3 regions of the Mesorhizobium sp. B1-1-6 genome follow, and region 3 is predicted to be linked to each of the others. Evidence: predicted binding sites of a transcription regulator. Region 3 holds the regulator's gene; each other region holds the start of a gene.
The links. The regulator PhoB, encoded in region 3, activates phosphate uptake and scavenging genes when phosphate is short. The targets are predictions, from matches to a motif close to TGTCATNNANCTGTCAT.

Region 1 (9,870 bases), on a different contig from region 3:
GTTGGCCGAGCCATGGCATCGGCGTCACCAGCAGCTGCGCCTCAATACTCACCGCGACCTTTCGGCACTTCCCGGCCTTGCCTATCCGAAGGGCACGCTCGCCTTCCCCCACAGAACCGCCGTCATCCGCTATCTGAACGATTTCAGCGAGGCGAACCGGCTGCCGGTGGAGCTCGGCGTCGCCGTCGAGGCGGTCCTGTTCAGGGGCGACCACTGGGCGATAGAGACCAGCGCCGGGATGCGCCTGGCGCGCCACGTCGTGATCGCCACCGGCCGCGACAGACAGCCGTTCATCCCCGACTGGAAAGGAATGCGGGATTTCGCCGGCCGCATCATCCATTCGGCGGATTTCGGCGACGCGAAGGACTATGCCGGCAAGAAGGTGCTGGTCGTCGGCGCCGGCAACTCGGGTATAGACGCGCTCAACCACCTGGCGCAGGCAGGCGCCGCCTCGCTGTGGCTGTCGGCCCGCAACGGTCCGTCGGTCCTGCCCAAGCGCATCGGCAAGATTGCCGTGCACCGGCTGTCGCCGCTGATGGCGCGGTTGCCTTTGCGGGTCGCCGATGCGGTGATCGCCTTGACGCAGCGCCTGGTTTTCGGCGACCTGACGAAATTCGGCGTGCCGCCGGCACCGGTGGGCGGCGCCAGCCGCCTGACCACCGACTACACAGCGATCGCCGCCGACGAGGGCGCGATCGACGCCATCCGCTCGGGCAGGATCACCGTCGTGCCGGGGGTGCGAGAATTCACCCGCGACGGCGTCATCCTGGCCAACGGCAGCCTGATCGATCCCGACATCGTCATTGCCGCGACGGGCTACCGCACCGGGCTTGAGCAGATGGTCGGCAATCTCGGCGTGCTCGACGGCAAGGGCGTTCCGGTCTTCAACGGCGGCGATGCGGATCCGAAACTGCCTGGCCTCTGGTTCACCGGCATGCGGCCGAGCATCCGCGGCTGCTTCGCCAATGCCGCCATCCAGGCCAAGGCGATCGCCGAGCGGATTGCCCGGCGGATCGCCAATTCGGGCCCCTGAACCGGGCTGGAGGTTCGTTTTACGCGTCGGACGGAACCCCACTTTCCTGGAATTGCCCTCTAAATCGCGATCTTGCCGCCGCCTTGTTTGGTAATGGCGACAACCGCCGGCCGCACCGGCATGTCCGGCTTGAAATCGGGCCAGCGCGTCGACGGATCCTCATAATAGGACGGGCGGCCGAACGCCTCCCAGTCCTCGCCGCCGTCGCCCGGATGCTGGACGGCGACGAAGGCGGTCTGATCGTCGGGCGCAAACAGCGGCCCGCACATTTCAGCGCCGATCGGCACGCGGAAGAACAGTTTTGACGTCGCGCGCGCCGGCCCTTCGGTGTCGACCGCCCACAGGCCGTCGGTGCGGCCGGTGGCCTTCGGGCCCTGGCCGTCGGTGGCGACCCACAGGCGCCCGGCCGAATCGACCGCGCAATTATCGGGCATGCCGAACCAGCCATTGGCCGTGGTGGCGGTGGAGAAGGTGGCGCCGACATCGGCAACCGCCGGATCGCCGCATTTCAGGAGCACTTCCCATCTGCCCCTGGTGCCGGCGAAATCGCCGCCATCTTCCGATATCTCGATGATGTGGCCGAAAGCGTTGTCGGCGCGCGGATTGGCGGCGTCGACCTGGTCGGCCTTGCGTTTGGAATTGTTGGTCAGCATGACATAGACCTTGCCGTTGACACCATTGGGCTGGATGTCCTCGGGACGGTCCATCTTGGTGGCGCCGAGCAGGTCGGCGGCACGCCGCGTCTCGATCAGCACGTCGGCCTGGCCGGCGAAGCCGTTCTCGGTGGTCAGCGGACCCTGGCCGAAGACGATCGGCAGCCACTCCACCGTACCGTCGGCGGCGAACTTGGCGACATGCAGCGTGCCGTCGTCGAGCAGGTTCATGTTGGCGGCGCGGTCGTCCTGATCGAAACGGCCCGCGGTGACGAATTTGTAGACGTACTCGAAGCGCTCGTCGTCGCCGAGATAGAAGACGACGCGGCCATCCTTGGCGATGATCGATTCGGCGCCTTCATGCTTGAAGCGGCCCATTGCGGTGCGCTTCCTCGGCGTGGATGTCGGATCGTTTACGTCGACCTCTACGATCCAGCCGAAACGGTTGGGCTCGTTCGGCTCCTTGGCGAGGTCGAAGCGATCGTAATGTGCGCCCCATTCATAGGCGCCTTCCGGAATGCCGAGGCGCTTGTAATTGGCGGCTTCCTTATGGCCTGCCGGCAGTTCACCGGAGAAATAGCCGTGGATGTTCTCCTCGGCCATGACATAGGTGCCCCAAGGCGTGACGCCGCCGGCGCAGTTGTTGAATGTGCCGATGACCTTGGTGCCGGATGGGTCGGCATTGGTCTTGGCGCGGCCATGGCCGGCGACCGGGCCCGACAGCGCCATTTCGGTGTTGGAGGTGATGCGGCGGTTCAACTTGCCGTCGCGCACCACCTGCCACTTGCCGCCTTCCTTGCGGATCTCGACGATGGTGCCGCCATGCGCCGCCATCTCGACATCGACCTGCTCCTTCGAGAGCGGCGCGAGTTCGGCCGCCTTCTTGCCATCCTTCTCGACGATCTTGGCGATGCCCGGGAACATCAGATGCGGATCGGTGTATTCGTGGTTGACGACCAGCAGCCCGTGCTCGGCGGAGCCATCGATCCCGATATAGCCGACATAGTCATTGTTGTAGCCGAATTGTCTTGCCTGGGCCTCAGCCGACTGCCTGGCCGGGTCGAACTCCGGCGAATCGGCAAACAGCGGATCGCCCCAGCGCAACAGCACGTCAGCATCGTAGCCCGGCGCGACATGGTGCTTGTCGTCGATACCGGCTTCGAGTTCCTCGAACGAGAAGGCGGAGCCCTCGGCGGCACGCGCATCGTCGGCGGCCACGAGCGCCAGCGGGCTGACGGTGGCGGCAATGGCCGAGACGGCCAGCGAGCCCTTGAGGAAAGCGCGGCGGGAAAACCGTTCGGCGATGATTTCGCCCATGGTGCTGTTGTCGGTGGGGTTGGTCGCCGGACCGTTGCTTTCCTCAAGCAGGCTGGTGCGGAATCGGGCGTCGGGCGAGCGATGGTCGGTCATGGGTCTGCCTCTGGCTGGATGGCTGGAGCGTGTCACGCGTTTCGACCCCTTATAGACGATCGGTCACACTTTCGTGACATTCGTGCACCCGCCAGCTGACCGCGAACCTCGCGCCACATTCGGTTTGAAACTCGGACCAAGGTCCTAAACCGATCGGGCGAAGGTCCGGATTGCCGCGGCATCGGTCGTGGGCCACTTACACGAACACGCCATGTCGCCGATGGTCGCGTACCTGCACGAGATGGCCCTTGAATTCGCCGGCCCGATCAAGTGAGGGACTGATGCGCAGCTCGATCATGGCTCATTGTTGCTGGCTGGCCCTGAGAGCAGTGCCGGCACTGGCGCTGACCATAGCCCCCTATCACCTCGATTTTCACGGTTCCGCCGCAGGCATTGTCGCGTCCAGCGCCCAAGCCAAGCCTGGCGGGAACAGCGGCAATGGCGGTAACGGCAATGGCGGCAATGGCGGCAATGGAAATAACGGCGGCGGCAACAATGGCAACGCAGGAGGCAACAATGGCAACGCTGGCGGCAACGGGAACAATGGCGGCGGCAACAACGGCAAGGGGAAGGGTGCCAACAGCTCCGGCAAGCATGTGAACGCAACAACCGGCGATCGTGTCGAAATAGACGACAACAAGATCGTGGTGCAGCACCCTAACGGCTTCGGGGAAGAGATCGAGAAGGGTCGCTTCAAAATGACCGACGCTCTGGGCCGCACGATCGTCGAGCGCCCTGCGACGGCGGCGGATATAAGCCGCCTCAAGGGGTTGTAGAGCGGGCAATAGGCATCGCCCGCTTTACGTGTCACCTCCGCCGCCCCCCGGCGGAGGTGACCTTGTCGCTCCGGCCCCGTATAGGGGCCGTCTTTTTTGCCCGGGAGCGTTCCGCTGCTGCACCGCGCTTCAGGTTTTCATTTATGCGTGTCGTTATCCCAAACCGGGGATCCCTTGCGGCCGACCAGGATTAGCTGCCGGCCCGATCCCGCGCTTCGCGCATCAGCAGCGCCGCCTCGGTGCGATTGCGGACGTTGAGCTTGGACAGCACACCGGTCATGTGATGCTTGACCGTTTTTTCCTGCAGTGCCAGCCGCAGCGCCACTTCCTTGTTGCTCAGCCCTTCCGCCACCAGCTGCAGGATCTCGGCCTCGCGTCCGGTGAGCTGACGCAGGCGATCCGTCCTGCCGTTGGCCGGCTGCAGCGATTGCAGGTCCGAAAGCAGGCGGGCCGACAGGGTCGGCGACACATAGGTCTCGCCGGCCGCGACACCATGCAGGATTTCGGCCAGCATGCGCGAGCCGACCCCCTTCAGCACATAGCCGCGCACACCGGCGTTCAGCGCCCGCGCCACGTCGGCATTGGCCTCCGAGACCGTCAGCATGACGATCTTCTGCCCGGGATTGGCACCCAGTATGCCGGCCACCGACGCAAGGCCGTCACCCGGCATGCTGATGTCGAGCAGCAGTATGTCGGGCTGCAAAGTCGAGGCGATGCGTTCGGCATCCTGCGCCGTGGCGCCCTGGGCCACCATTTCGAAGCCGCCGATCTCCGACAGGCTGCGGGTAACGCCTTCGCGAAACAGCGGGTGGTCGTCGACAATGGCGACACGGATGGTACCGATCATGGTTGATCCTCGACGGCTAGCGTAATCATCAATCGTGTTCCCTGTGGCCCGGTCGTGGTCTCGAACTGGCCACCAATGCTTTCGATACGTTCCCTGATGCCGGCGAGCCCCAGGCCCTCGGCTCGCCTCGGGTCGAATCCGGGCCCGCCATCCGACACTTCAACGAAGAACTTGCCGCCTGTCATCCCGGCCTTCACCTCCTGATCCTTGCCCTGCCCATGACGATAAGCGTTGTTCAGCCCCTCCTGGACGAAGCGATAGATGCTGATCTTCTCCGAAGCGCCCAGTTCGGGCAACTGCCTGGATAGGGTCAGCGCCACGGAACTGCGGGTCCTGCGTTGATGCTCGTCGACGGCAAGACGCAGAATGTCGCCGGTCGCGGCCGTTTCTATCTGCGGCAGGACGAGGCCGTTGCAGATGCCGCGGATTTCACGCATCGCGTCGTCCAGCGCCATGCGGATCATGGCGATCTCGGCGTTGCGGCTGTCGCTGGAGGCACCCTCGCCGGAAATGGCGGGGCTGTCCACACGCAGCGCCGCCAGCGCGACGAGCTGAGCCGGCCCGTCATGAAGGTCGGCACCGATGCGACGCAGGTATCGTTCATTGAGCGCCGTGGCACGGCGCGACGCCTGCTGGACGCGCAGGCGCAGCGCCCGGTTTTGCGAGACCAGCGCCTGCAGCTCGGAGACCTGGCCCTGCAGAACGCCGCGCTGCTTGTCGATGGTGCGGCTGCCACGTATGACGATCCCCGACAACAGCAGCAGCGCCGTCAGCGTGGCGCCGGCCACGATCAGCCAGCTCGACAGCAAGGCGGAAGCCAGAGCCGCCTGGAAATCGTCGGCGATCTCGTAGAATTCGGTGACGGCGACCACCTCGCCCGACCAGGGTTCGCGGACTGGATTGTAGATTTCCAGCAGCGGCACGCCCGCGGCCCTCTCCTCCTTGTCGTCCTCGTCGCCTAGCTCGTTGAACTCGGCGACGACATTACCGGCGAAGGCGGCACGCAGGTTGGCGCTCGGGCCGAACTGCCGGCCGATCAAGGCCGTGTCCTTCGAATACAGCACCGTGCCGTCCCGACGCCACAACTTGAAGGAAAACAGCCGTTTGCCGAGCGCGCCTTGGCCGAGGGTCTCGTCAAGCGCCCGTTTGACGGCGTCATCGAGCTGATGGTTCGTGCGCAGATCGGGGAGCAGCGGAGCGATCACGCTGTCGACATAAAGGGCAGTCGTGGCCGCCGAATTGTGGAGCACGCTTTCGCGGATTTGCGCGGTGACCCAGAAGCCGACCACCAGCATCACCGCAAGCAGCCCGAAGCCGCCGGCAATGATGAACTGCAGCGCCAGCGTAAGCCCGTTCCAGCGCCGCGACAAGGTTTCGAGAAATCGCACGCCACGCTCCTCGCCCCCACCCGCAGGGGCAGGGTAGTGGCCGCGACTTTGGCGCTTCGGTCCTGCCGACACAAGAGCCTGGTCCCACGGCAGCTGCTTGACGTCGCGACGCGCTTGCGAAACAAGGCACGGACGACCGGCATCAATATCGAGGGCAGCGTGAGTTTTTCGGGGTTACTTCAGCTCGGTCTTTCGACCGTGATCTTTCTGCTGGCGGCGGCGGCCGCCAAGCAATGGGGGATGGCGCCCAGCCTGGGCAAGATCGTGCTGACGCTTGCGCTCTATTCGCTGGGCAACCTGATCATGCTGCGGCTGATTCGCGAGTTCGGCATGTCGGTGTCGTTCAGCCTGTCGGCGGTCATCCAGCTGGTATCGGTCAATCTGGTGGCGCTGATATTCTTCGGCGAGCGCATCAATACGCTGCAGGCGGCCGGCATCGTGCTGGCGATTGCCGCCGTGGCGCTGATCACGCTCGGGCCCTATGTGCAAGGGCGATGACCGGCAAACCATGGTTGCGAAACGAGGTCCGATGAGAACTGCGGCAAAGGCTCTGCTGAGCCGGGTCGAATTCCCGGTGCTGCTGGCCGGCCTTGTCGTCGCCGCCGGCCTGTGGGGCTTCGTGGAGTTGATGGAGGTGGCACGGGCCACCACGCCGCACGCCTTCGACGCTGAAATCATGCTTGCCTTCCGCCAGGCCGGCCAACCCGGTATCCCGATCGGCCCGCCATGGATGGAAGGGGCGATGCGCGACATCACCAGCCTCGGCAGCACCAGCGTGCTGGTGCTGATCACGGCGGCGACGATCATCTATCTGCTGTTGATCCGCAGGCCCGGGACCGCGCTTCTCATCTTCGTCGCCGTGGCGGGCGGCCAGATGCTGTCGAGCCTGCTGAAGCTCGGCGTCGACCGGCCGCGGCCCGAACTCGTCTCGCATCTGGTCAACGAGACCTCGCTTTCCTTCCCGAGCGGCCACGCGATGCTTTCGGCGGTGACCTATCTCACATTGGGCTCGCTTGCGGCGCGCTTCCTGCAGGGCCGGACGACGAAGATCTATGTTCTGGCGCTCGCCGTGCTGACGACGGTGCTGGTCGGCATCAGCCGCATCTATCTCGGCGTCCACTGGCCGTCGGACGTGCTGGCCGGCTGGTGCGCGGGCTTTGCCTGGGCCATGCTGTGCTGGTTGGCGGCAAGGGTCCTGCAACGGCGCAGGGTGGTGCGTGACGACGTCTGACGACGCTCGACCGGGAAGCGGTCAGATCAGCCGGTTGATCAAGTGTCCGCAGCCCGTTAGCAGAAGGACCACCGATACCAGGCATGCCGATGTCGTCAATGTCTTGAAAATGGTCAACCACGTTATCCCCTGCCCCAGATGGAACACCATAGCTCTCAATGCTCGGGAAGTATCCGAAAAATGCTCGATAGCGATGATGATCAAGGCTCAAGCGTACATCCTGATGCTTGAAACATCATAATGATCGTATTATACATCATATCCGCAGACTCAGACGGGGATCCCGGCCGATGATCACTGCCGCGCAGATGCGCGCCGCGAGGGCGCTGGCCGGCATCGATCAGAAGACGCTCGCCGAGCGCGCCGGCGTTTCGCTTCCCACCATCCAGCGCATGGAAGCGAGCGACGGCGTGGTCAGGGGTGTGGTCGATACGCTGATGAAGGTCATCCAGGCCCTCGACGAGGCCGGGGTGGAGCTGATCGGCGAGAATCAACCCAGTGAGCGCGGCGGCCGGGGCGTGCGCCTCAAGCCTGCCGTGCCGCCCAATCCGAAAGCTGAGCCGGCATAAGTCGCGACGGCGACCGCCGACAGTCCTGCCGACGATCCCGCCGCCTTTCAGGTGCGGAAGGAAGTCCATGGACGAGATCGGGCAGACGCTCAACGAAACCGCGCGCAAACCGACCCATGGGCCGGCAAAGCCGACTTTTTCCGAACTGTTCACACCGAAACTGGTGACGGTCTGGCGCGAAGGCTACAGGCTCGAACATCTCAGGGCCGATGCCATTGCCGGGCTGACCGTTGCCATCGTCGCCTTGCCGCTGTCGATGGCAATCGCCATCGCATCAGGGGTGACGCCGGAGCGCGGGCTCTACACATCGATCATCGGCGGCTTCATCATCTCGGCGTTCGGCGGCAGCCGTTTCCAGATCGGCGGCCCCGCGGGCGCCTTCATCGTGCTGGTGGCGGCGACGGTCGCGCGGGTCGGCGTGGACGGGCTGTTGCTGGCGACGATGATGGCCGGCATCTTCCTCATCGCCATCGGGTACCTGCGGCTCGGCACCTACATAAAGTTCATTCCCTATCCGGTGACGGTCGGCTTTACCGCCGGTATCGCCGTCATCATCTTCTCGGGCCAGATCGTCGAACTGTTCGGGCTGAAGCTCGCCGGCAAGGAGCCAGGCCCGCTGGTGCCGAAGCTGACGGCGATCGGCGAGGCGGCCGGCACGATCAATCTCGCGGCGACCTTCGTGGCGGTGCTGACAATCGCAACCATCGCTTTCCTGAAGCGCTGGCGGCCGAAATGGCCGGCGATGTTGATCGCCATCGGTCTGGCGTCGCTCGCGGTGGCGCTGTTTGCGCTGCCGGCCGAGACGATCGGCACGCGCTTTGGCGGGATCCCGCGCAGCCTGCAATGGCCGGCGCTTCCCCCCGTCAGCCTCGACAGGATGATCGACGTGCTGCCGGACGCCATCGCCTTCGCGTTGCTGGGCGCCATCGAATCCTTGCTGTCGGCCGTCGTCGCCGACGGCATGACCGGCCGCCGGCACCGTTCCAACTGCGAACTGGTGGCGCAAGGCTTCGCCAACATCGCCTCGGCCCTGTTCGGCGGCATCTGCACCACCGGCACCATTGCCCGTACCGCCACCAATGTGCGGGCCGGCGCGCACGGGCCGGTTTCGGGCATGATCCACTCCATGATCCTGCTCGTCCTGATGCTGGCGGCAGCGCCGCTCGCCAGCTACATCCCGCTCTCCGCCCTCGCCGGCGTGCTGGCGGTGGTGTGCTGGAACATGTTCGAGAAGCAGGCTTTCGCCACGCTGCTGCGCGCCTCGCGCGGCGATGCGCTGGTGCTGATGGCCACCTTCCTGATCGTGGTCTTCCGCGACTTGACCGAAGGCATCGTTGTCGGATTCGCGCTGGGCTCGATCCTGTTCATCGACCGCATGGCGAAATCCATCGCCGTCGAGGCCGACCAGACGCTGGTGCCCGAGGACGTCGCCGACCGCGAGAGCGTCTATGATTCCAGGGACGCGACCGACGCCGACACCGTCGTCTACCGCATCTCCGGCGCATTCTTCTTCGGCGCCGCTTCGACCGTCGGCGCGGTGCTCGACCGCATCGCCGACCAGCGCAAGAACTTCATCCTCGACTGCTCGGCGGTGCCGTTCTTCGATTCGACCGCGGCCAATGTCATCGAGGGTGCGGCGCACAAGGCCAGGCGCGCCGGCGTGCGCTTTGTCATATCTGGCGCTTCGCCGCAGACAAGACGCACGCTGATCAACCACGGCCTCAAGCGCCCGCTGGTGACCTACGCCGCCTCGATCCGGGCAGCGCAGGCGCAGTTGGAGGGAAAAAGGGCAGCGCAGTAGCTTGCATTCTTCTTCCTTTCAACGCGCCGGGAAGCACCTCTCATGGGTTGAGCGATCGTGAACCGCTGACAAACGGACTTTCCCGGACGTAAAATCGCAGCAGGCGGTCGGCATCCTTCGAAATGCCGATCCGAACGCTCTGCCCGATTTCGCCGGGGTCGC
Region 2 (9,870 bases), on a different contig from region 3:
AGACCGTGTTCTTTCAGATCGCGTATGACGCGGCTCAAATAGCTCCGGCCGACTCCGAGCATTACGGCGAGCTGTTCTTGTGTCAGCGCCAGATCGGGAGTGCCCGTCCGATCAATGGCGGCCAGCAGCCATTTCGCTGTCCGTTGCTCGATCGAATGCGCGGCATTGCAGGCGACGGACTGGAACATCTGCGCCATCAGGCAGTCCGCGTACCGCGCGAACAGATTCCGTAGCGTCGACGACCTGGACTTCGCCTCTTCAAGGTTAAGCAGGTCGATGCGGAAGAACGAACCTCCCAATTGTACTTCAGCGCGAGCGTAAGCTGGGAGCCTGCCTTGGCTGACAACTCCGCCAATTGCCCCTTCTCGTCCGACCAGAGCCGTCTCGATCGCACGCCCGTCGCTCAGCACGACGAGATAGGAAATCAGGCTGGGACCTCTCGGGAAGTATGCATGGCGAACCGTGTCACCAGGTTCATAAAGCAGTGTTCCGGTGGGGGCCGACCACTCATCCAGCCAAGGCTCGAGGATTGCCCAATCTGCCGCGGTGAGTGCCCGCAGAAGATTGTTGCCGATCATGCCGGAGTCTATGTGGGCGCGGGCTTCCATTTACACTCCTCCGAACGATCGCTTGCGGCCCATATCCCAATAACCGGAGAAATGTCCACTAGTGCGCAGACGCGCAAAGCGCGAATGTCTAAGAAGTGACAGGGGTGCTGATCCAGACCCCATCGAGCGCGAGCTGTGGCGCGTCGGCTCCAGGCGAAATGCTAGAAGATCGCCCAAGGCGGACAACAAAGCCCTGCGGTTGAATTGCTGGCGTGTCGCGTAGAGCACGTCGATACTGAACCCGTGCAACCAGCGTGAGATATGAACCCGGAACAACCGCCCGCTTCAGGGGCCCATCCCCTTCTCCGGCTCTACATCGCCGGAGACACGCCCGGTGCTCGTCGGGCACTGGAAAGCCGCCTGAAGATAATCGAGGAGATGAGCGCATCCATTGAAATCCAGATCTTCGATATCCTGGAACATCCTCATGAGGCGGAGCGAGCAGGGATACTAGCAACGCCGACGCTCTCCGACGAATCCGCCGATCCCCCGCGCCGTCTGGTGGGCGACATCAGCAATATCGCTCAGGTTCTGGACTATTTCGGTTTTCGCAAGAAGGATGATATTCATGACCGCGACGGATGAGATCTCTATCGACCCGGTTCTTGAACGCGTCAATACAGGGATCGAAGCTTTTGACGACTTGGTGATGGGTGGCTTGCCGCGCGGACGCACCACCATCGTGGGCGGCACGCCCGGTAGCGGCAAGACCGTATTCGCCACGCAGTTCCTGGCGCATGGCATCACCGGTCTCAATGAGGCCGGTGTCTTCGTCACCTTCGAGGAGTCGCCAACCGAGATCGAGGTGAACATGGCGAGCTTCGGCTGGGACATCCGCGGCTGGCGAGCGGCGGACAAGCTTGTTTTCGTCGATGCGAGCCCGCGCGATCAGGACCAGGTGGTTGTGGGCGATTTCGACCTCGCCGGTCTTCTGACCCGCATTCTGCACGCGAGCCGAAGCGCCGGGGCAAAGCGCATCGTGCTCGATTCGGTTACCCAACTTTTCGATCATTTCGTAGCCGAGCAGACGGCAGTGCGCCGCGAACTTCTACGTATTGCGACCGCGCTGAAGAAAGAAGGGCTGACGGTCCTTATGACCGCGGAACGCAACAGTGAATATGGTGAAATCTCCCGTCACCGAATAGAGGAGTTCGTCGCAGACAATGTCGTGATCCTTCGCAATGCCCTTGATCGCGAGCGCCGTCGGCGGACCATAGAAGTCCTGAAAATGCGCGGCAGCCGTCACGTTGAGGGCGAAGTGCCCATAACGCTGGTCGCCGAACAGGGCATCGTAGCTGTGCCTCTGTCATCGTTGCGCCTGGAGCAGCAATCAAGCACGAAACGGGTCACCAGTGGTAATTCCGAACTCGACAAAATGTGCAGCGGCGGGTTCTTTCGCGACAGCGTAACCCTTGTCAGTGGAGCCACAGGCACCGGAAAGACTCTACTTGTCACCAACTTTCTGGCGGGCGGAGTGGCTGCGGGCGAACGCGCCTTGCTCGTCGGCTATGAGGAGAGCCGCGGCCAGCTTTTCCGCAACGCGCGTAGCTGGGGCGTCGATTTCGAAGCGATGGAGGCGGATGGTCGCCTGAAGGTAGTCTGCCTTTATCCGGAAGCGCAGAGTTTGCCGGATCACCTTCTGATGATCCGCGAACTGGTGGCGGAGTTCAAACCCGATCGCATGGCAATCGACAGCTTGTCGGCATTGGAGCGCATCGCGCCAGAAACCGGGTTTCGTGAGTTCTTGATCAGCGTCACCTCCTTCATAAAGAAGCGCGAAATTGCCGGCCTTTGCACCGCTACCAACAAATCGCTTGTCGGAGGCCAGAGCGCTAGCGAGCAGCATATTTCCACACTCACCGATTCGATCATTCTGTTGCGCTACATTCAGCAGGAAGAATTCATGCATCGCGGCATGATGGTGCTGAAAATGCGCGGCAGCGAACACGACAAACAGATACGGCGCTTCACCATCGACAGTGGCGGTATGCATCTTGGAAAGCCCTTTGACAGCGCGCCTGATGTGTTCGGCGACTCCGCCGTGGACAACACGTCGACATGAAGAGCGCCTTGAATACGGCGCAAAACGCCGCCGAAATGCTGGAATCGCCCGGAGATACATCTCCGGCTGGCATTAGCCAGCTCAGCTTTCGCCAGTTGATCGAAAATACCGCCGACGGGATGCTGGTGGTCGATTTGGACGGAACAGTGCTCTATGCCAATCCTGCGGCAGCCGTAATTTTTGGACAGCCGCTTGACGAACTCCTCCACGTTCCGCTCGGCCGTCCGGTCGTCTCCGGAGAGATCGCCGAGATCACCGTTCACCGTTCCGGCCGCAAGCCGGCAGAAGTGGAAATGCGTACGGTCGAGGTTACCTGGGACAGCAGGCCCGCATTGCTTGCCAGCCTGCGCGATGTCTCGGCCCAGCGATCAAGAGAAGAAAACGCGCGCCAGTCACAAAAGCTCGAGGCCATTGGACGCCTCGCAGCTGGCATTGTCCATGACTTCAACAACCTACTCGCCGTTTTCGGGTCTGGCCTTCGGCTTCTGGAGAAACAGATCGCTAAAGATCCTGCGGATGAGAAAGTCGCTCTGCTGGTCGAGGAGATGTTCAGGCGGATCGAAAATGGAGGAGCGCTAACACAGCAACTGCTTGCCTTTTCGCGACGCCAATCCCTGGTCCCGGAACAGATTGATCTCAATGAACGTATCAAGGGGCTGACGACGCTGCTGGAACGGACGTTGGGGAGCGGCATCCGGGTACAATGCAATCTGGATCCAGCCTTGGACCCTATCCTTATCGATGCCAACCAGCTCGACATCGCCGTTCTTAACCTTGCCGTGAACGCCAGAGATGCAATGAAAGGCAATGGCACTCTCACGATTGAGACCAGCAATTTTCCAAATGATCTGGAGGATTTGCGTTCAGCGGCGGCTTCATTTGTTCGCGTGACTGTACGCGATACCGGCTGTGGAATGAGCAAGGACACCCTGGCGCGCGTTTTCGAACCATTCTTCACAACAAAATCGGAAGGGCAGGGTACGGGACTCGGGCTAAGCCAAGTTTACGGCTTCATCAAGCAATCCGGTGGGCATGTCCGAATCGATAGCGAAATCGGTCAGGGAACAAGCCTGCATCTCTACTTGCCGCGCGCTTCTGGAACCGAGCGGCAGCAGAACTGAGCGGCGGCAGACCCATTCCCGGCCAGCAGACTGATTGGCCGATGTCAAATCCGTCAGGCTGAGCGCGGGACGGGAATTTCCACGCATCGACCGAGCATTAAACCGACGCCTTTTTCAGCGTTGTCATGTCAGTGTTGTCATGTGCTGTTAGACGCCGTCCGTCGGTGAGGTCGCTGACCGTCTCGAGACAGGTCCCTGGTACATCAATTCAAGCAGCAAGCCGCTATGCAATCCTTTTCCGGGTCACTTTCATCCGGAAGTGAACGCTACTTTAGCCGGATATGAAGTGCGCCTGTCCGCAACAAAACCGTTGTCCGCTGCGCGCGAACGACACATAGTGCCATTGCGGGAGTGCCCCTTTCGCCAATGACAAGCAATGAGAACGGGAGACGAAACATGAAGTTCTTTGGCTTCGCGGCCGGTGTCGCCGTGACCCTGCTTTCCACAACCTCCGCCTTCGCCGTTACGCAGATCAGCTGGTGGCACGCCATGACCGGCGCCAACGCAGAGGTCGTCGACAAGATTTCCAAGGATTTCAACGCCAGCCAGGGCGACTACCAGATTGTTCCGGTTTTCAAGGGCACCTATCCCGAAACGCTGAATGCCGGCATCGCCGCCTATCGCGCCGGCCAGTCGCCTGACATCATCCAGGTGTTCGATGTCGGCACCGGCGTGATGATGGCGGCCCGGGACGCGATCAAGCCAGTGGCCGAGGTGCTGACCGGCGCCGGGATGAACTTTGACAAGAGCCAGTATCTGCCAGGCATCGTCGGTTATTATTCGACGCCGGACGGCACCATGCTGTCCTTCCCCTACAACTCCTCCTCGCCGATCCTCTACTACAACAAGGACATCTTCCAGAAGGCGGGGCTCGATGTGAACAACCCACCCAAGACCTGGAACGAGGTGTGGGAGGATGCCAAAAAGATCAAGGCGAGCGGCGCCGCCGCTTGCGGCTACACCTCGACCTGGCTGACCTGGATACACCTGGAAAACTTCGCGGCGTGGAACGATGTGCCGTGGGCCACGCAGCAGAATGGCCTGGCCGGCGGTGATGTCGAACTCAAGATCAACTCGCCGATCTTCGTCAAACATTTCCAGGCGCTCGCCGATCTGGCCAAGGACGGCACCTTCAAATATGGCGGGCGCACCTCCGAAGCCAAGCAGATATTCCTCGCCGGCGAATGCGGCATCTTCACCGAATCCTCGGGCGGCCTAGGCGACATCGTCAAGTCGGGCATGAACTACGGCATTGGCCAGTTGCCCTATGACAGCGACGCCAAGGGCGCGCCGCAGAACACGACGCCGGGCGGTGCCAGCCTTTGGGTCTTCGGCGGCAAGTCCGACGAGGAGTACAAAGGCGTCGCGGCTTTCTTCGCCTATCTGTCCAAGACCGATGTGCAGGAATATCTGCACCAGAAATCGGGATACCTGCCGGTGACGCTCGCCGCCTATGAGGCGACGAAAAAGTCCGGCTTCTACGACAAGAATCCCGGTCGCGAGACGCCGATCCTGCAGATGACGGGCAAGGCGCCGACCGACAATTCGAAGGGCGTGCGGTTGCCGAACTTGCCGCAGGTGCGCGACATCCAGAACGAGGAGTTCGAAAAGATGCTTGCCGGCCAGGAAACCGCCCAGCAGGCGCTCGACAATGCGGTCACGCGTGGCAACGCGGCAATCAAGGAAGCGCTGGGGAATTAGGGCGCGTCCGAACCTATCGAGTTATAGTCCTTGCTCTACGAGGCCCCCCTCTGCCCTGCCGGGCATCTCCCCCTGAAGGGGGGAGACTGGCTGTCGCGACCGTTTTCGGCGATTGTCAAAGCTGGAGAATGGCAGCTGCCGCAGGAACTGCCAATCTTCCTCCAAGAAGGGGAGATGCCCGGCAGGGCAGCGGTGAGCGCCGTAGAGTGCCGCTCGGCTTTCCACGCCGGAGCGGCGCATTGACCCCGCGCGTCGTCTTTCCCAACAAAGTCTTGCCATACCTCCTGGTGGCGCCGCAACTTGCCATCACGCTGGTGTTCTTCTACTGGCCGGCCGGGCAGGCGCTCTACCAGTCGATGCTGAGGCAGGACCCGTTCGGGCTGAGGAGCAGGTTCGTCTGGTTTGCCAATTTCCGCAAGGTGCTTGCCGACCCGGCCTATCTCAACTCGATCAAGGTCACAGTGGTGTTTTCGCTCGCGACCGTGATCGTTGCCATGGGCGTGGCGCTGCTCCTTGCCGTGATGGCGGAAAAGGTGGTGCGCGGCAAAGGCCTCTACCGCACGCTGATGATCTGGCCCTACGCGGTGGCGCCGGCGATTGCAGGCATGCTGTGGCTGTTCCTGTTCAATCCATCGATCGGCTCGCTGTCTTATCTGCTGAGACGTTTGGGTGTCGCCTGGGATCCGCTGCTCAACGGCACCGACGCCATGATCCTTCTGGTGGCGGCGGCCGCCTGGAAGCAGATCAGCTATAATTTCCTGTTCTTCGTCGCCGGGCTGCAGGCGGTGCCGAAAACGCTGATCGAGGCGGCGGCGATCGACGGCGCCGGCGAAACCAAGCGCTTCTGGACCATCGTCTTCCCGCTTTTGGCGCCGACGACGTTTTTCCTTTTGGTCGTCAACACCGTCTATGCCCTGTTCGACACGTTCGGCATCGTTCACGCCGTCACCGGCGGCGGGCCGGGCAAGGCCACCGAGACACTGGTCTATAAGGTCTACAATGACGGCTTCGTCAATCTGATCCTCGGCGATTCGGCGGCGCAGTCGGTCATCCTGATGGTCATCGTCATCGCGCTCACCGCCATCCAGTTCCGCTACGTGGAACGCAAGGTTCATTACGGCTGAGGAGCGCGATGATCGGTCAGTCCCCGTTTCGCATTTTCCTTGCACATGCCGTGCTCATCCTCGGCATACTGATCGTGGCCTTTCCGATCTACTACACTTTCGTTGCCTCGACGCAGACGCTGCAAACCATCCTTAGGCCGCCACTGCCTTTCCGGCCGGGCAGCGAGTTCTGGAACAATTACGGCGAGGCGCTGTTCGGCGGCGTCGGCCGCATCGGCGGGCTCGGCGTCGGCAGGCTGCTCCTCAACTCCACGATCATGGCGCTCGGCGTTGCGGTCGGAAAGATATTCATCTCGATCCTGTCGGCCTATGCGATCGTCTTCTTCCGTTTTCCGCTGCGCATGACTTTCTTCTGGCTGATCTTCATCACCCTGATGCTTCCCGTCGAGGTGCGCATCCTGCCGACCTACAAGGTAATGGTCGACCTCGGTATGATCGACACTTATGCCGGACTGATCATCCCGCTGATCGCCTCGGCCACCGCAACGTTGTTGTTCCGCCAGTTCTTCATGACCATCCCGGGCGAGTTGGTTGAGGCGGCGCGCGTCGACGGCGCCGGTCCATGGCGGTTCTTTTTCGATATCCTGTTGCCATTGTCGCGCACCAATATCGCGGCGCTGTTCGTCATTCTTTTCATCTACGGCTGGACGCAGTATCTGTGGCCGCTGCTGGTCACCAACAGCAACGATATGAACACCATCGTCATCGCACTGAAGAAGATGGTCTCCTTCGCCGATGCCGACACCCAATGGCATTTGGTCATGGTCACGGCGATCCTGGCAATCTTGCCGCCAATCCTGGTTGTGGTGCTGATGCAGCGCTGGTTCGTGCGCGGACTGGTCGACACCGAAAAGTGAGAAGCCGATGGCGACGGTCGATCTGAGGGACGTGAAGAAAGTATATGCCGGCGGCGTCGAAGCCGTGAAGGGCGTCTCCATTGCCATTCCCGACAAAGAACTCTGTGTGCTGGTCGGGCCGTCCGGCTGCGGCAAGTCCACGCTTTTGAGGATGATCGCCGGGCTGGAGACCATTTCTTCCGGCACGGTCGCTATCGACGGCAAGATCGTCAACACGATCGGCCCGACCGAGCGCGACATCGCCATGGTGTTCCAAAACTATGCGCTCTATCCGCATATGAAAGTCTACGACAACATGGCTTACGGGCTACGCAATCGCGGTACGCCCAAGGACGAGATCGACAGCAGGGTTCGTTCGACCGCCAAGGTGCTGGAGCTTTCAGCGCTGCTTGACCGGCGCCCGCGCGAGCTTTCAGGCGGTCAACGCCAGCGCGTCGCCATGGGCCGCGCCATCGTGCGCAATCCGAAAGTCTTCCTGTTCGACGAGCCACTCTCCAATCTCGATGCCAAGCTGCGCGGCCAGATGCGGGTCGAAATCAAGAACTTGCAGCGCTCGCTCGGTGTCACCTCGGTCTACGTCACCCATGACCAGTTGGAAGCGATGACGTTGGCCGACATCCTTGTCGTCATGAATGGCGGATTGGTCGAGCAGGCGGGCGCGCCACTCGACATTTACGAAAAGCCGGCCTCGACGTTCGTCGCCTCTTTCATCGGCGCACCGCCGATGAATCTTCTGTCCCTTTCGGGTCCGGCGCTGACCGGCAGCAAGACGAGCGACTTTGCGCCTGCGAATGCCGTCACGCTTGGCTTCCGCCCCGAGGATGCCGATGTCACTTTCGCGGCCGAGGCACCGTCCGGCGCGCTCGTGCTGCCGACAATGGTGGAGGCGGTCGAGCCGGTGGGAGCGGACAGCTTTCTTCACTGTGCGGCAGGAGGCGACCGCATCGTCGTGCGTGTGGCCGCGCGCGCAACAGCCAAGCCCGGCGACCAGTTGCGCGTCGTGGCCAAGGCCGAGAAACTTCACTGGTTCGATCAGGCTGCAAAGAGGGTCGACTGACGCCAATCTTGCATGCTGATCAGCGAGCCGCGAACCGTCGGCCGGTCAGGCGAATACATGCGCCTGTCCCGACACGGTGAGCCGGACGATCTCACCGACCGCCGGCGCGTCCATGCCGGACTTGCGCAGGATCAGCGGCGTGCTGCCGATGGCGGCGGCGTCCGGCGGGTCGGGGCTGTTGAGCAACCGCACCGCGACCGTGCAGGTCGAGCCGGCGAATTCGGATTCCGTTACCTCGCCAAAAAGCATGTCCGGCGTGCCCGACATGCCCTCGCGCGATGTCCGCTTCAGTCCGATCTGCTCCGGCCGCAACATGATGCGGGCGACATCGCGGCTGTCCGACGTATCGACGGCGATGCGGCCAAGCGGCGACGTGGCGAAACCGCCCGCTATCTTCGCCGGCAGGATGATGGCGTCGCCAAGGAACTCGGCAATCATCCTGTCCTTCGGCTTGAGATAAAGTTCGCGCGGCGTGCCGACCTGCGAGAACCGGCCCTCGCGCATCACCGCGACCTGGCTGGCGAAGGACAACGCCTCGGCCTGATCGTGCGTCACCAGGATGGTGGTGATGCCGGCGGCTTCGAGCAGTTCCGCCACGGCCTTGCGCATGGAGGCGCGCAGGCCGGTGTCGAGCGCCGAGAACGGTTCGTCGAGCAGCATCAGCCGCGGCTTCATCGCCATGGCGCGGGCGAGCGCCACGCGTTGCTGCTGACCGCCGGAGAGTTCGTGCGGGCGGCGCTTCAGGATCGCCTTGTCCAGCCCCACTATATAGGCGAGCTCGACGATGCGCTCGGATCGCTTGTCCAGCCGGCGGTCCATCCCGAAACCGATATTGTCGCCAATCGTCAGGTGCGGAAACAGGGCGCCGTCCTGTGCAACCAGGCCGATACCGCGGCGGTGCGCCGGAACGGCGCCGCCGCTGTCGGCCAGCATCTTTCCGTCAAGCACAATGCTGCCCTGGTCGGGCGCCTCGAAACCGGCGATCAGCCGCAGCAAGGTGGTCTTGCCGCAGCCGGACGGCCCGACGATGGCCGTGCGGCTGCCGCCGGCGACGTCGAGATCGATGCCGGCAAGCGCCGCGACCGGGCCGTAATGCTTGTGCAAGCCCCTGAGTTCGAAAAAGCTCATCGTCCTGCCATCCGTTTTGACTGGACATAGAGCAGCCAGGTCAGGGGCAGCGACATCGCCACCATGATGAAGGCGTAAGGTGCTGCCGAAGCGTAGTCGATCTCGCCGCTGTAGGACCAGAATGCCATCGCGAGCGTGCGGGTGCCGTTCGGCGCCAGCATCTGGGTCGCGGTCAGCTCGTTCATGATGCCGAGCGCCACCAGCGCCATGCC
Region 3 (9,870 bases):
ACATGGCCGGCGCGCTGGACTACGTTCCGATCCCCGACGCGGTCGTCAAGAGCGTCGAGGACATGTGGGCCAAGGACATCGTCGGCGAAGACGGCAAGCCGCTCTATTCCGCCATGTAATCCCTGCTGAACGAGGAGGGCGCTTCACGGCGCCCTCCCTGTCTTCCTTGAAACGTGAGGGCCAGATGACCGCCGTCTCCGAAGCCATGCCATCGTCGGCCGCCATGCGGGCCAGGGAAGCGACGGTCCGACGCTTCGCGCTCACCGATACGATTTTCCGAACGGCGACACGCTTTTCCGCCATCCTCGTCCTGCTCATCCTCGGCGGCGTGGCGATTTCGCTGTTTGCCGGCTCGTGGGAAGCGCTGTCGAAATTCGGGTTCTCCTTCCTGACGACCGAATCGTGGAACCCGGTTACCGAGAATTTCGGGGCGCTGGCCCCGATCTACGGAACCATCGTCACCGCCGCCATCGCTATCCTGATCGCCGTTCCCATCGGCATCGGCATCGCCATCTTCCTTACCGAACTCTGCCCGCGGCCACTCCGGCGCCCCATCGGCATCGCCGTCGAGCTGCTTGCCGGCATACCCTCAATCATCTACGGCATCTGGGGCCTGTTCGTGTTCGCGCCGTTCCTGCAGACGACGGTGCAGCCCTTCATCATCAAGCTTTTCCACGACGTGCCGGGACTCTCCAGCCTGTTTGCCGGCCCGCCCTACGGCATCGGCCTTCTGACCTCGGCGATGATCCTTGCCATCATGGTCCTGCCCTTCATCACCTCGATCACCAAGGATGTCTTCGACACGGTGCCGGCGGTGCTGAAGGAATCGGCCTACGGCATCGGCTGCACGACCTGGGAGGTCACGCGCCGCGTCGTCATCCCCTATACCCGCGTCGGCATCATGGGCGGCGTCATGCTCGGCCTCGGCCGCGCGCTCGGCGAAACCATGGCGGTAACCTTCGTCATCGGCAACGCCCACCGCATCAGCGGCTCGCTGTTCGCGCCCGGCACGACGATCTCGGCGACCATCGCCAACGAGTTCACCGAAGCCGACGGCGATCTCTATACGTCTTCGCTGGTGGCGCTCGGCCTGATCCTGTTCGTCATCACTTTCCTGATCCTTGCCCTTGCGCGCTACATGCTGCTGCGCATGGACAGCCGCACGGGAGCCTGACCGATGTCGACGGCCACATCGCTTCACAATCGACGCAAGCGCAGGAATGCCGTGATGATGACGCTATGCGTCACGGCGGCGGGCATCGGCCTGGCCTGGCTGGCGCTCATCCTCGGCGCACTGCTCTATAAGGGCCTGTCGGGTGTTTCGCTCTCTGTGTTCACCGAAATGACACCGCCGCCCGGCGATGCCGGCGGCCTGCTCAATGCCATCTACGGCAGTATCATGATGACAGTCATCGCCGTCATCGTCGGCACGCCGATCGGTGTCCTCGCTGGGACCTACATGGCCGAATATGGCCGCTTCTCGCGCCTCACCACCGTCGTGCGCTTCATCAACGACATCCTGCTGTCGGCACCCTCGATCATCGTCGGCCTGTTCGTCTACGAGCTGCTGGTGCGGCCGATGGGACATTTCTCGGCGATCGCCGGTGCCGTCGCACTGGCCATCCTGGTCATCCCGGTCGTCGTTCGCACCACCGAGGACATGCTCAACCTGGTGCCGAACGCCTTGCGCGAGGCCGGCGCCGCGATCGGCGCGCCGCGCTGGGTGGTCATCCGCTCGGTCGCCTACCGTGCGGCGCTGTCGGGCATCGTCACAGGCATATTGCTGGCCATCGCCCGCATTTCCGGCGAGACGGCGCCGCTGCTCTTCACGGCGCTCAACAACCAGTTCTGGTCGAGTAATCTCAATGCGCCGATGGCCAGCCTGCCCGTCACCATCTTCCAGTTCGCTCTCAGCCCCTACGAGGAATGGCAGCAGCTGGCGTGGACCGGCGCACTCATAATCACCCTTACGGTTCTCGGGCTGAGCATCTTCGCCCGCAGCCTTACCGGACGCAGAGAGGACAGATGAAACCGATGTTGTCCACCGAGTTGAATACGCCCGAAGTCGCGGTCGAGAAAGCCAAGATCGAGGTCAAGGGCCTCAATTTCTACTATGGCCAGTCGAAGGCGCTGAAGGATATCAGCCTGTCGCTGCCCGAGCGCAGCGTCACCGCCTTCATCGGGCCTTCGGGCTGCGGGAAGTCGACGCTGCTGCGCGTCTTCAACCGCATCTACGAGCTCTACCCGAGGCAGAGCGCCGAGGGCCAGGTGCTGCTCGACGGCCAGAATATCCTCGACCGCTCGCAGGACCTCAACCTGCTCAGGACCAAGATCGGCATGGTGTTCCAGAAGCCGACGCCGTTCCCGATGTCGATCTACGAGAACATCGCCTTCGGCGTCAGGCTCTATGAGAAGCTCAGCAAGGCGGAGATGGACGGCCGTGTCGAGCAGGCGCTGAAGCGCGCGGCACTGTGGAGCGAGGTCAAGGACAAGCTCAACGCCAGCGGCCTCAGCCTTTCGGGCGGCCAGCAGCAGCGCCTCTGCATCGCCCGCACGGTGGCGGTGAAGCCGGAGGTCATCCTGCTCGACGAGCCTGCCTCGGCGCTCGATCCGCTGTCGACCGCCAAGATCGAGGAGCTGATCGATGAGCTGCAGGCCGACTATACGATCGTCATCGTCACCCACAACATGCAGCAGGCGGCGCGCGTGTCGAAGCAGACCGCGTTCATGTATCTGGGCGAGTTGGTCGAGTTCGACCGCACCGAGAAGATCTTCACATCGCCCCGCGAGAAGCGCACGCAGGACTATATCACCGGCCGCTTCGGCTGATCCCAGGCATACGAGGACCAAGATCATGGCCGAACACACAGTCGCAGCCTTTGACGAAGATCTCGGACAGATCAGCAGGCTGATCCGCGACATGGGCGATCTCGCCTCATCGATGGTCGGCGGCGCCACCAAGGCGCTCCTGAATTCCGACAACGCGCTCGCCCAGCGCGTCGTCTCCGACGACGCCATCATGGACGCGCGCCAGCGCGAACTCGACGACCGCGCCATCACCCTGATCGCCAAGCGGCAGCCCATGGCGGACGATCTGCGCCATGTCGTCGGCTCGATCCGCATGGCGGGCGATCTCGAACGCATCGGCGATCTCGCCAAGAACATCGCCAAGCGCGTCGGCACCGTCGGCCTTGCCGCCACGCCGCGCGACCTGTCGCACTCCATCGACGCCATGGCGCAGCTTGTGCTGATCCAGGTCCAAGGCGTGATCGAGGAGTATGCGGCGCGCGATGCCGCGGCACTTGCCAAGCTGCGCGCCGACGATGAACGCATCGACGTCAAATACACGTCGGTCTTCCGCGAGCTGCTGACCTACATGATGGAGGATCCGCGCAACATCACCGCCTGCACGCATCTTTTGTTCTGCGCCAAGAATCTCGAGCGCATCGGCGATCACGTGACCAACATTGCCGAAAATGCCTATTATGTGCTGACCGGCACGCAATTGCCCGCCAATCGCCCGAAGCAGGACGAGACGGCGATGTCGGCGCCAGCGGCTTGACGGCAGGGGTGACCAGTCGATGATCGCGCCACGCATCATGGTGGTGGAGGACGAGGAGCCGCTGGGTGTGCTGCTCCGTTACAATCTGGAATCGGAGGGTTATCAGGTAGAGGTGGTGACGCGCGGCGACGAAGCCGAGATCCGCTTGCAGGAGAATGTCCCTGACCTTCTTGTGCTCGACTGGATGGTGCCGGCGGTGTCCGGCATCGAGCTCTGCCGCCGTCTCCGCATGCGGCCCGATACCGAGCGGCTGCCGATCATCATGCTGACGGCGCGCGGCGAGGAAAGCGACCGGGTGCGCGGTCTCTCCACCGGCGCCGACGACTATCTGGTCAAGCCGTTCTCAACGCCGGAATTCATGGCACGCGTCAAGGCGCTGCTGCGCCGCGCCAAGCCCGAAGTTCTGTCCAGCGTGCTCAAGGTCGGCGACATCGTGCTCGACCGTGAATCGCACCGGGTCTACCGCAAGAAAAGCGAGATCCGGCTCGGGCCGACCGAGTTCCGCCTGCTCGAATTCATGATGCGACATCCCGGCCGCGTGTTCTCGCGCAGCCAACTGCTCGACAATGTCTGGGGCGAAACGATCTATATCGACGAGCGCACCGTGGACGTGCATGTCGGCCGGCTGCGCAAGGCGGTCAACAATGGCCGCATGCCTGACGTGATCCGCACCATTCGGGGCGCGGGGTATGCGATTCGCGAAGACTAGGGATATGTCACGCAACGTTCTCGCCCACGCCTGATTTCGCCTGTGCCCCCGGCGCGAAAATCTCCTGGTCGACGAAGGTCAGCGCGCGCATGGCGCAGCCCTCGCGGATCAGTGGCAGTTCGTTCGGCTCGGTGTCGAAGGAAATCGATTTCGAGTGCTGGCCGCCGGCGGTCTGGGCAATCGCCTCGCGCAGAGCCGGCTCGATCAGGTCGAAGGCGGCGGCGCTGACGCCGACCATGGCGACCGGCGCCGGATCGATCAGCGCGAACAGGCTGCCAAGGCCGTAACCCAGCGCCTCGCCGGCCTTGCGGTAGGCTTCGCGCTCCGGCCCGTCCTTTTCGCGCGCCGAGGCCGCCAGGGTGCGCATGTCGGCGTCGCTGACGTCGACAGGCTCGGTGTCCTCGCCAAGCTGCCTCGCGTTGCGCCAGATGGCATAGTTGCCGGCATAGGCCTCGACGCAGCCGCGCCGCCCGCAGCGGCAGAGCGCCCCGCCGGGGCGATGGATCATGTGGCCGAACTCGCCTCCGGATGAATGGGTGCCGGTGAACAGTTCACCCTTCAGCACCAAGCCCATGCCGATGCCGTGCGACAAAAGTATGGCGATGAAGTCGTCGCGGTAGCGCTGGGGATCGCGCCAGCGCAGCGCCACCGCCATCATGTTGCAATCGTTCTCCATGGTGGCGGGAATGCCGAACTCGGCCTCCAGTATGTCGGCGAAGGCGATGTCGGTCTGCGGCGTGATCGGCGACCACAGCATGGCGCGCGCATCCGTGTCGGTGATGCCCTGGATCGCCAGCGCGATACGGGCGATGCTGCCGACGTCGAGGTCGGGATCCTCGAACCGCCGCCTGACGATGGCCACGCATTCGCCGATCAGCGCCTCGCGCGACAGGGTCAGCGTGTCCAGCCGGCGCTGCTCCTCAGATATCACCTGGCCGGCATAGTCGATGACTGCGACGGAGAGGAAATTCAGCGACAGCACAACGGTCATCACCGCCGCGGCTTCAGGGTTGAGGCTGAGGCCGACCTGCGGCCGACCGCGTTTCAGCGCACCGGCCTCGCTCGGCTTGCTCTGCGCCAGGATGCCTTCGCCAATCAGGTCGGAGGAGATCGCCGATATGGTGGAATGGCTGAGCCCGGTGGTCGCGGCAATCTCGGTGCGCGAGGGCTGCCCGGCACGGCGCACGGCCGCGATCACCATCGCCCGGTTGCGTCGGCGCAAATCGTCGTGGCGGATTCCGACCGACATGTTTCTCGCATCCTCCCCGTCGCCGCGTTCTCTCCCCAGGATCCCGACGACCGTCAAATACTGGCAGAACCGGCCTTGGCTGTCATTATTTATTCCGGAGCTCGAAAAAAATTCACGAGGACATCAAAATACATCAGAATCGACGTTGACAGCGTTCCGACGATGGACCAGTGTTTTTTCGAGGCTCGAAAAAATAGAGCCTTTGTGCCGGCCTACGGGCCTGTTTGGTCGCGCCATACGCGGCGCAGGGAGGATTAAGATGAAGAAATTCACAGCCGCCATCCTGGCGGGTGTCGCCATGTCGCTGACGCTCGCGTCGATCGCGCAGGCGAAGGACAAGGTCATCGGCGTTTCCTGGTCGAACTTCCAGGAAGAGCGCTGGAAGACCGACGAGGCCGCCATGAAGAAGGCGATCGAAGCCGCCGGCGACAAGTATATTTCCGCCGACGCCCAGTCCAATCCCGGCAAGCAGCTCACCGACGTCGAGAGCCTGATCTCCCAGGGCGCCAATTCGCTGATCATCCTGGCGCAGGACGCCTCCGCCATCGGCCCGGCGGTGCAGAAGGCGCTCGACGAAGGCATTCCGGTCGTCGGCTATGACCGCCTGATCGAGAACAAGGACGTCTTCTATCTGACCTTCGACAACAAGGAAGTCGGCCGCATGCAGGCCCGCGAAGTGTTCAAGGTGAAGCCGGAAGGCAACTACGTCTTCATCAAGGGCTCGGGTGCCGATCCGAATGCCGATTTCCTGTTCTCGGGCTCCATGGAAGTGCTCAAGGACGCCATCGACAGCGGCAAGATCAAGAATGTCGGCGAAGCCTATACGGATGGCTGGCTGCCGGCCAACGCGCAGAAGAACATGGAGCAGTTCCTGACCGCCAACGACAACAAGGTCGACGCGGTGGTCGCGGCCAATGACGGCACTGCCGGCGGCGTCGTCGCGGCGCTGACGGCTCAAGGCCTGGCCGGTACCGTTCCGGTCTCGGGCCAGGACGGCGACCACGCGGCGCTGAACCGCATCGCGCTCGGCACGCAGACCGTGTCGGTGTGGAAGGACGCGCGTGAACTCGGCAAGAATGCCGCCGAGATCGCCTCGCAGCTGGCCGACGGCAAGAAGATGACCGACATCGCCGGCGTCAAGGACTTCACCACACCCGGCGGGAACACCGTCAAATCGCTGTTCCTCACCCCGGTTGCGATCACCAAGGACAATCTCAACGTCGTCATCGACGCCGGCTGGATCAAGAAAGACGAGGTCTGTGCCGGCGTCGCGGCGGGCAGCGTCGCGGCCTGCAACTGATCTTCCATTTCATGCGATGAACGCCGCGGCTGCCAAGCCGCGGCGTTTTTTCAAGAAGATTTGTTTTTCCGCCCCGGGCGGGTAACTTCTAGGTTGGCTTCCGGCATCCGCATCGGATGGGCAGGCCGGTGGGAGAAAATCATGACCGATACGACGTCCAACCCGCAGGCCGACACCGCGCGTGCGTCGGAACTCGGCGCCGTCGCCCGGTTCCTGAAGGCGACCGAGATCGACACGCGCATGCTCGGCATGATCGGCGCGCTGCTGCTGATCTGGATCGGGTTGCATGTCCTGTCCAGCCTGCGTCTCGGCGTCAATCCGCTCGATTTCGACAGCCGTACCTTCCTCACGCCCCGCAATCTGTGGAACCTGTCGGTGCAGACCTCGGCCGTCGCCATCATGGCCTGCGGCATGGTGCTGGTCATCGTCATGCGCAATATCGATCTGTCCGTCGGTTCCGCCGAAGGGTTGATCGGCATGGTCATGGGTTTCGCCCAGGTGCATTTCCTGGTGCGGATGGTCGGTCTCGAGCTCGGCAATCCATGGATCTGGGTGCTCGCGCTGGTCATCGGCCTGGTGCTCGGCCTTTTGATCGGCGCCTTCCAGGGCTTCGTCATCGCCTATCTCGAAGTGCCGGCCTTCATCGTGACGCTGGGCGGGCTTCTGGTCTGGCGCGGTGCGGCATGGTGGGTTACCAGCGGCCAGACGGTGGCGCCGCTCAACGCGACGTTCCAGCTGATGGGCGGCGGCCCGGCCGGATCGATCGGCGCGACCTGGAGCTGGGTGGTCGGCATCGCCGCCTGCCTTGCGGTGGTGCTTGCGCTGTTCAACGGGCGGGTACAGCGCAAGCGCTTCCGTTTCCCGCTGCGTCCGATCTGGGCCGAGACGCTGATCGGCGTGGTCACCTGCGCCGTCATCATGGGCGCGGTTTGGCTGGCCAATTCCTATCCATGGCCTGTCGGCATCGTGAACAGATATGCAGCCGCCAACAACATAACCGTGCCCGAGGGCGGCCTGTTCATCGCCCACGGCATCGCCATACCGGTGCTGATGGCCATCGCCGTCGGGCTGGTCATGACCTTCATCACCAAACGCACCCGTTTTGGTCGCTATGTCTTTGCCATTGGCGGCAATCCGGAAGCAGCCAACCTCGCCGGCATCAATACGCGCTGGATCACGATGAAAGTGTTCATGATCATGGGCGTGCTGGCCACGATCGCCGCCGCGATCTCGTCGGCCCGGCAGAACTCGGCCACCAACGTGCTCGGAACGCTCGATGAATTGCTGGTGATCGCGGCGGCCGTCATCGGCGGCACGTCGCTCGCCGGCGGTTCGGGAACGATCATCGGCGCCATGCTGGGCGCGCTTCTGATGCAGTCGCTGCAATCCGGCATGGTGCTGCTCGGCGTCGACTCGCCTCTGCAGAGCATCGTCGTCGGCGCCGTGCTGGTCATCGCGGTGTGGCTCGACACCGTCTATCGCAAACGCGTTTGAGGGAGGAGGACAATCATGGCTGACAGGATCGCTCCCGCCGGCAACCCGCTGGTCGACATGCACAACATCTCAATCGCGTTCGGCGGCATTCGCGCCGTCGACGATGCCTCGATCGATCTTTTCCCCGGCGAGGTCGTGGCCCTGCTCGGCCATAACGGCGCCGGCAAGTCGACACTGATCAAGATCCTGTCGGGCGCCTACAAGCGTGACGCGGGCCAAATCTTCGTCAACGGCGAAGAGGCTTCGATCTCCAACCCGCGCGATGCCAAGAAATACGGCATCGAGACGATCTACCAGACCCTGGCGCTCGCCGACAATGTCGACGCCGCCGCCAACCTGTTCCTCGGCCGCGAGCTGAGGACCGCCTGGGGCACGCTCGATGATGTCGCCATGGAGGCCGAGGCGCGCAAGGTGATGGGCAGGCTCAATCCCCGCTTCCAGCGCTTCAAGGAGCCGGTGATCAAGCTGTCGGGCGGACAGCGGCAGTCGGTGGCGATCGCACGCGCGATCCTGTTCAACGCCCGCATCCTGATCATGGACGAGCCGACGGCAGCACTTGGACCGCAGGAAACGGCCCAGGTCGGGGAACTGGTCAGGCAGCTCAAGTCCGACGGCATCGGCATCTTCCTGATCAGCCATGACATTCACGACGTATTCGAACTGGCCGACCGGGTGTGCGTCATGAAAAACGGCCAGGTCGTCGGCACTGCCCGCACCACCGATGTGACCCAGGACGAGGTGCTGGGCATGATCATCCTGGGCAAATGTCCGCCTGGCGCCATTCCCGGACCAGGCGCGTTGAAGATCGCCGCCTGAAGCCTGCTGGCCTGAGCCCGTTACCGATCTGCCGATCAGGTGATATGCCAGCCGGCGGGATGGCTTGGCCTTGCCATTGTGTTGACCGGGCGACTTGCCCATAAAGGGCTCACATGCTGATAGGCCGCATTGTCCGTTGAAGAAGCTTTTTCCAATCGTCGCTTTCGTTGCCGTTGCGCTGATCAGCATGACAATGGCGGGGTTCGCCTATTTCGCGACGCAAGAGGCGGCTCGCATCAAGTTCGACGCGACCGCGGACGATGCGCTCAACCGTATCGAGAGCCGGATCGACCTGCAGCTGTCGCTGCTGCGCTCGTCGCAAGCCTTGTTCGACGCCCGCAATGGCGACATCTCGCAGAGCGAGTTCAAAGCGTTCTTCAATGCCCTCAATGTCGATACCAATTTCGCCGGCCTGCGCGGCATCGGCTTTCTCCGGCTGGTGAAAGCAGGCGACGAGGCAACGGTCGAACGCGACATGCTGCATGACCAGGGCGTCAGGCGTGCGATCTATCCGGATACGACGCAGCCATGGCGCACGCCCGTTGTGCTGTTCGAGCCGCTCGATCCGTCCAACAAGGCCAGCATCGGCTATGACATGTTCACCGAGCCCGTGCGGCGCGCGGCAATCGAGAAGGCAATGGCAGATGACCAGCAGCACGCGAGCGGGCTGGTGCAACTCGGCCAGGACACGGGTGCAGCACAGACCTTCACCGGCTTTCTCGTCTTCGTGCGGCTCAACG

Region 1: a site for PhoB is predicted at 3,159-3,175, ahead of FJ979_RS06530 (PhoX family phosphatase). Genes of this name have one in related genera too.
Region 2: a site for PhoB is predicted at 3,913-3,929, ahead of ugpB (sn-glycerol-3-phosphate ABC transporter substrate-binding protein UgpB). Genes of this name have one in related genera too.

Annotation. Positions count from the first base shown of each region.
Region 1 covers NZ_VFWR01000002.1:567,199-577,068, reverse strand. The annotation lists gene FJ979_RS06535 (NAD(P)/FAD-dependent oxidoreductase) at 1-1,033, shown strand, start outside; gene FJ979_RS06530 (PhoX family phosphatase) at 1,093-3,096, opposite strand; gene FJ979_RS06525 (hypothetical protein) at 3,378-3,872, shown strand; gene FJ979_RS06520 (response regulator transcription factor) at 4,063-4,719, opposite strand; gene FJ979_RS06515 (sensor histidine kinase) at 4,716-6,107, opposite strand; gene FJ979_RS06510 (hypothetical protein) at 6,267-6,605, shown strand; gene FJ979_RS06505 (phosphatase PAP2 family protein) at 6,637-7,338, shown strand; gene FJ979_RS06500 (helix-turn-helix transcriptional regulator) at 7,629-7,907, shown strand; gene FJ979_RS06495 (SulP family inorganic anion transporter) at 7,975-9,708, shown strand; gene FJ979_RS06490 (DNA-3-methyladenine glycosylase) at 9,749-9,870, opposite strand, start outside.
Region 2 covers NZ_VFWR01000013.1:62,482-72,351, forward strand. The annotation lists gene FJ979_RS24225 (Crp/Fnr family transcriptional regulator) at 1-608, opposite strand, end outside; gene FJ979_RS24230 (circadian clock KaiB family protein) at 870-1,193, shown strand; gene kaiC (circadian clock protein KaiC) at 1,177-2,670, shown strand; gene FJ979_RS24240 (ATP-binding protein) at 2,667-3,791, shown strand; gene ugpB (sn-glycerol-3-phosphate ABC transporter substrate-binding protein UgpB) at 4,188-5,492, shown strand; gene ugpA (sn-glycerol-3-phosphate ABC transporter permease UgpA) at 5,732-6,616, shown strand; gene ugpE (sn-glycerol-3-phosphate ABC transporter permease UgpE) at 6,625-7,473, shown strand; gene FJ979_RS24265 (sn-glycerol-3-phosphate import ATP-binding protein UgpC) at 7,481-8,530, shown strand; gene FJ979_RS24270 (ABC transporter ATP-binding protein) at 8,576-9,658, opposite strand; gene FJ979_RS24275 (iron ABC transporter permease) at 9,655-9,870, opposite strand, start outside.
Region 3 covers NZ_VFWR01000022.1:22,106-31,975, forward strand. The annotation lists gene pstS (phosphate ABC transporter substrate-binding protein PstS) at 1-119, shown strand, start outside; gene pstC (phosphate ABC transporter permease subunit PstC) at 185-1,174, shown strand; gene pstA (phosphate ABC transporter permease PstA) at 1,178-2,029, shown strand; gene pstB (phosphate ABC transporter ATP-binding protein PstB) at 2,026-2,829, shown strand; gene phoU (phosphate signaling complex protein PhoU) at 2,855-3,562, shown strand; gene phoB (phosphate regulon transcriptional regulator PhoB) at 3,582-4,271, shown strand; gene FJ979_RS29880 (ROK family protein) at 4,279-5,520, opposite strand; gene xylF (D-xylose ABC transporter substrate-binding protein) at 5,780-6,820, shown strand; gene FJ979_RS29890 (sugar ABC transporter permease) at 6,962-8,314, shown strand; gene FJ979_RS29895 (ATP-binding cassette domain-containing protein) at 8,330-9,130, shown strand; gene FJ979_RS29900 (CHASE domain-containing protein) at 9,267-9,870, shown strand, end outside.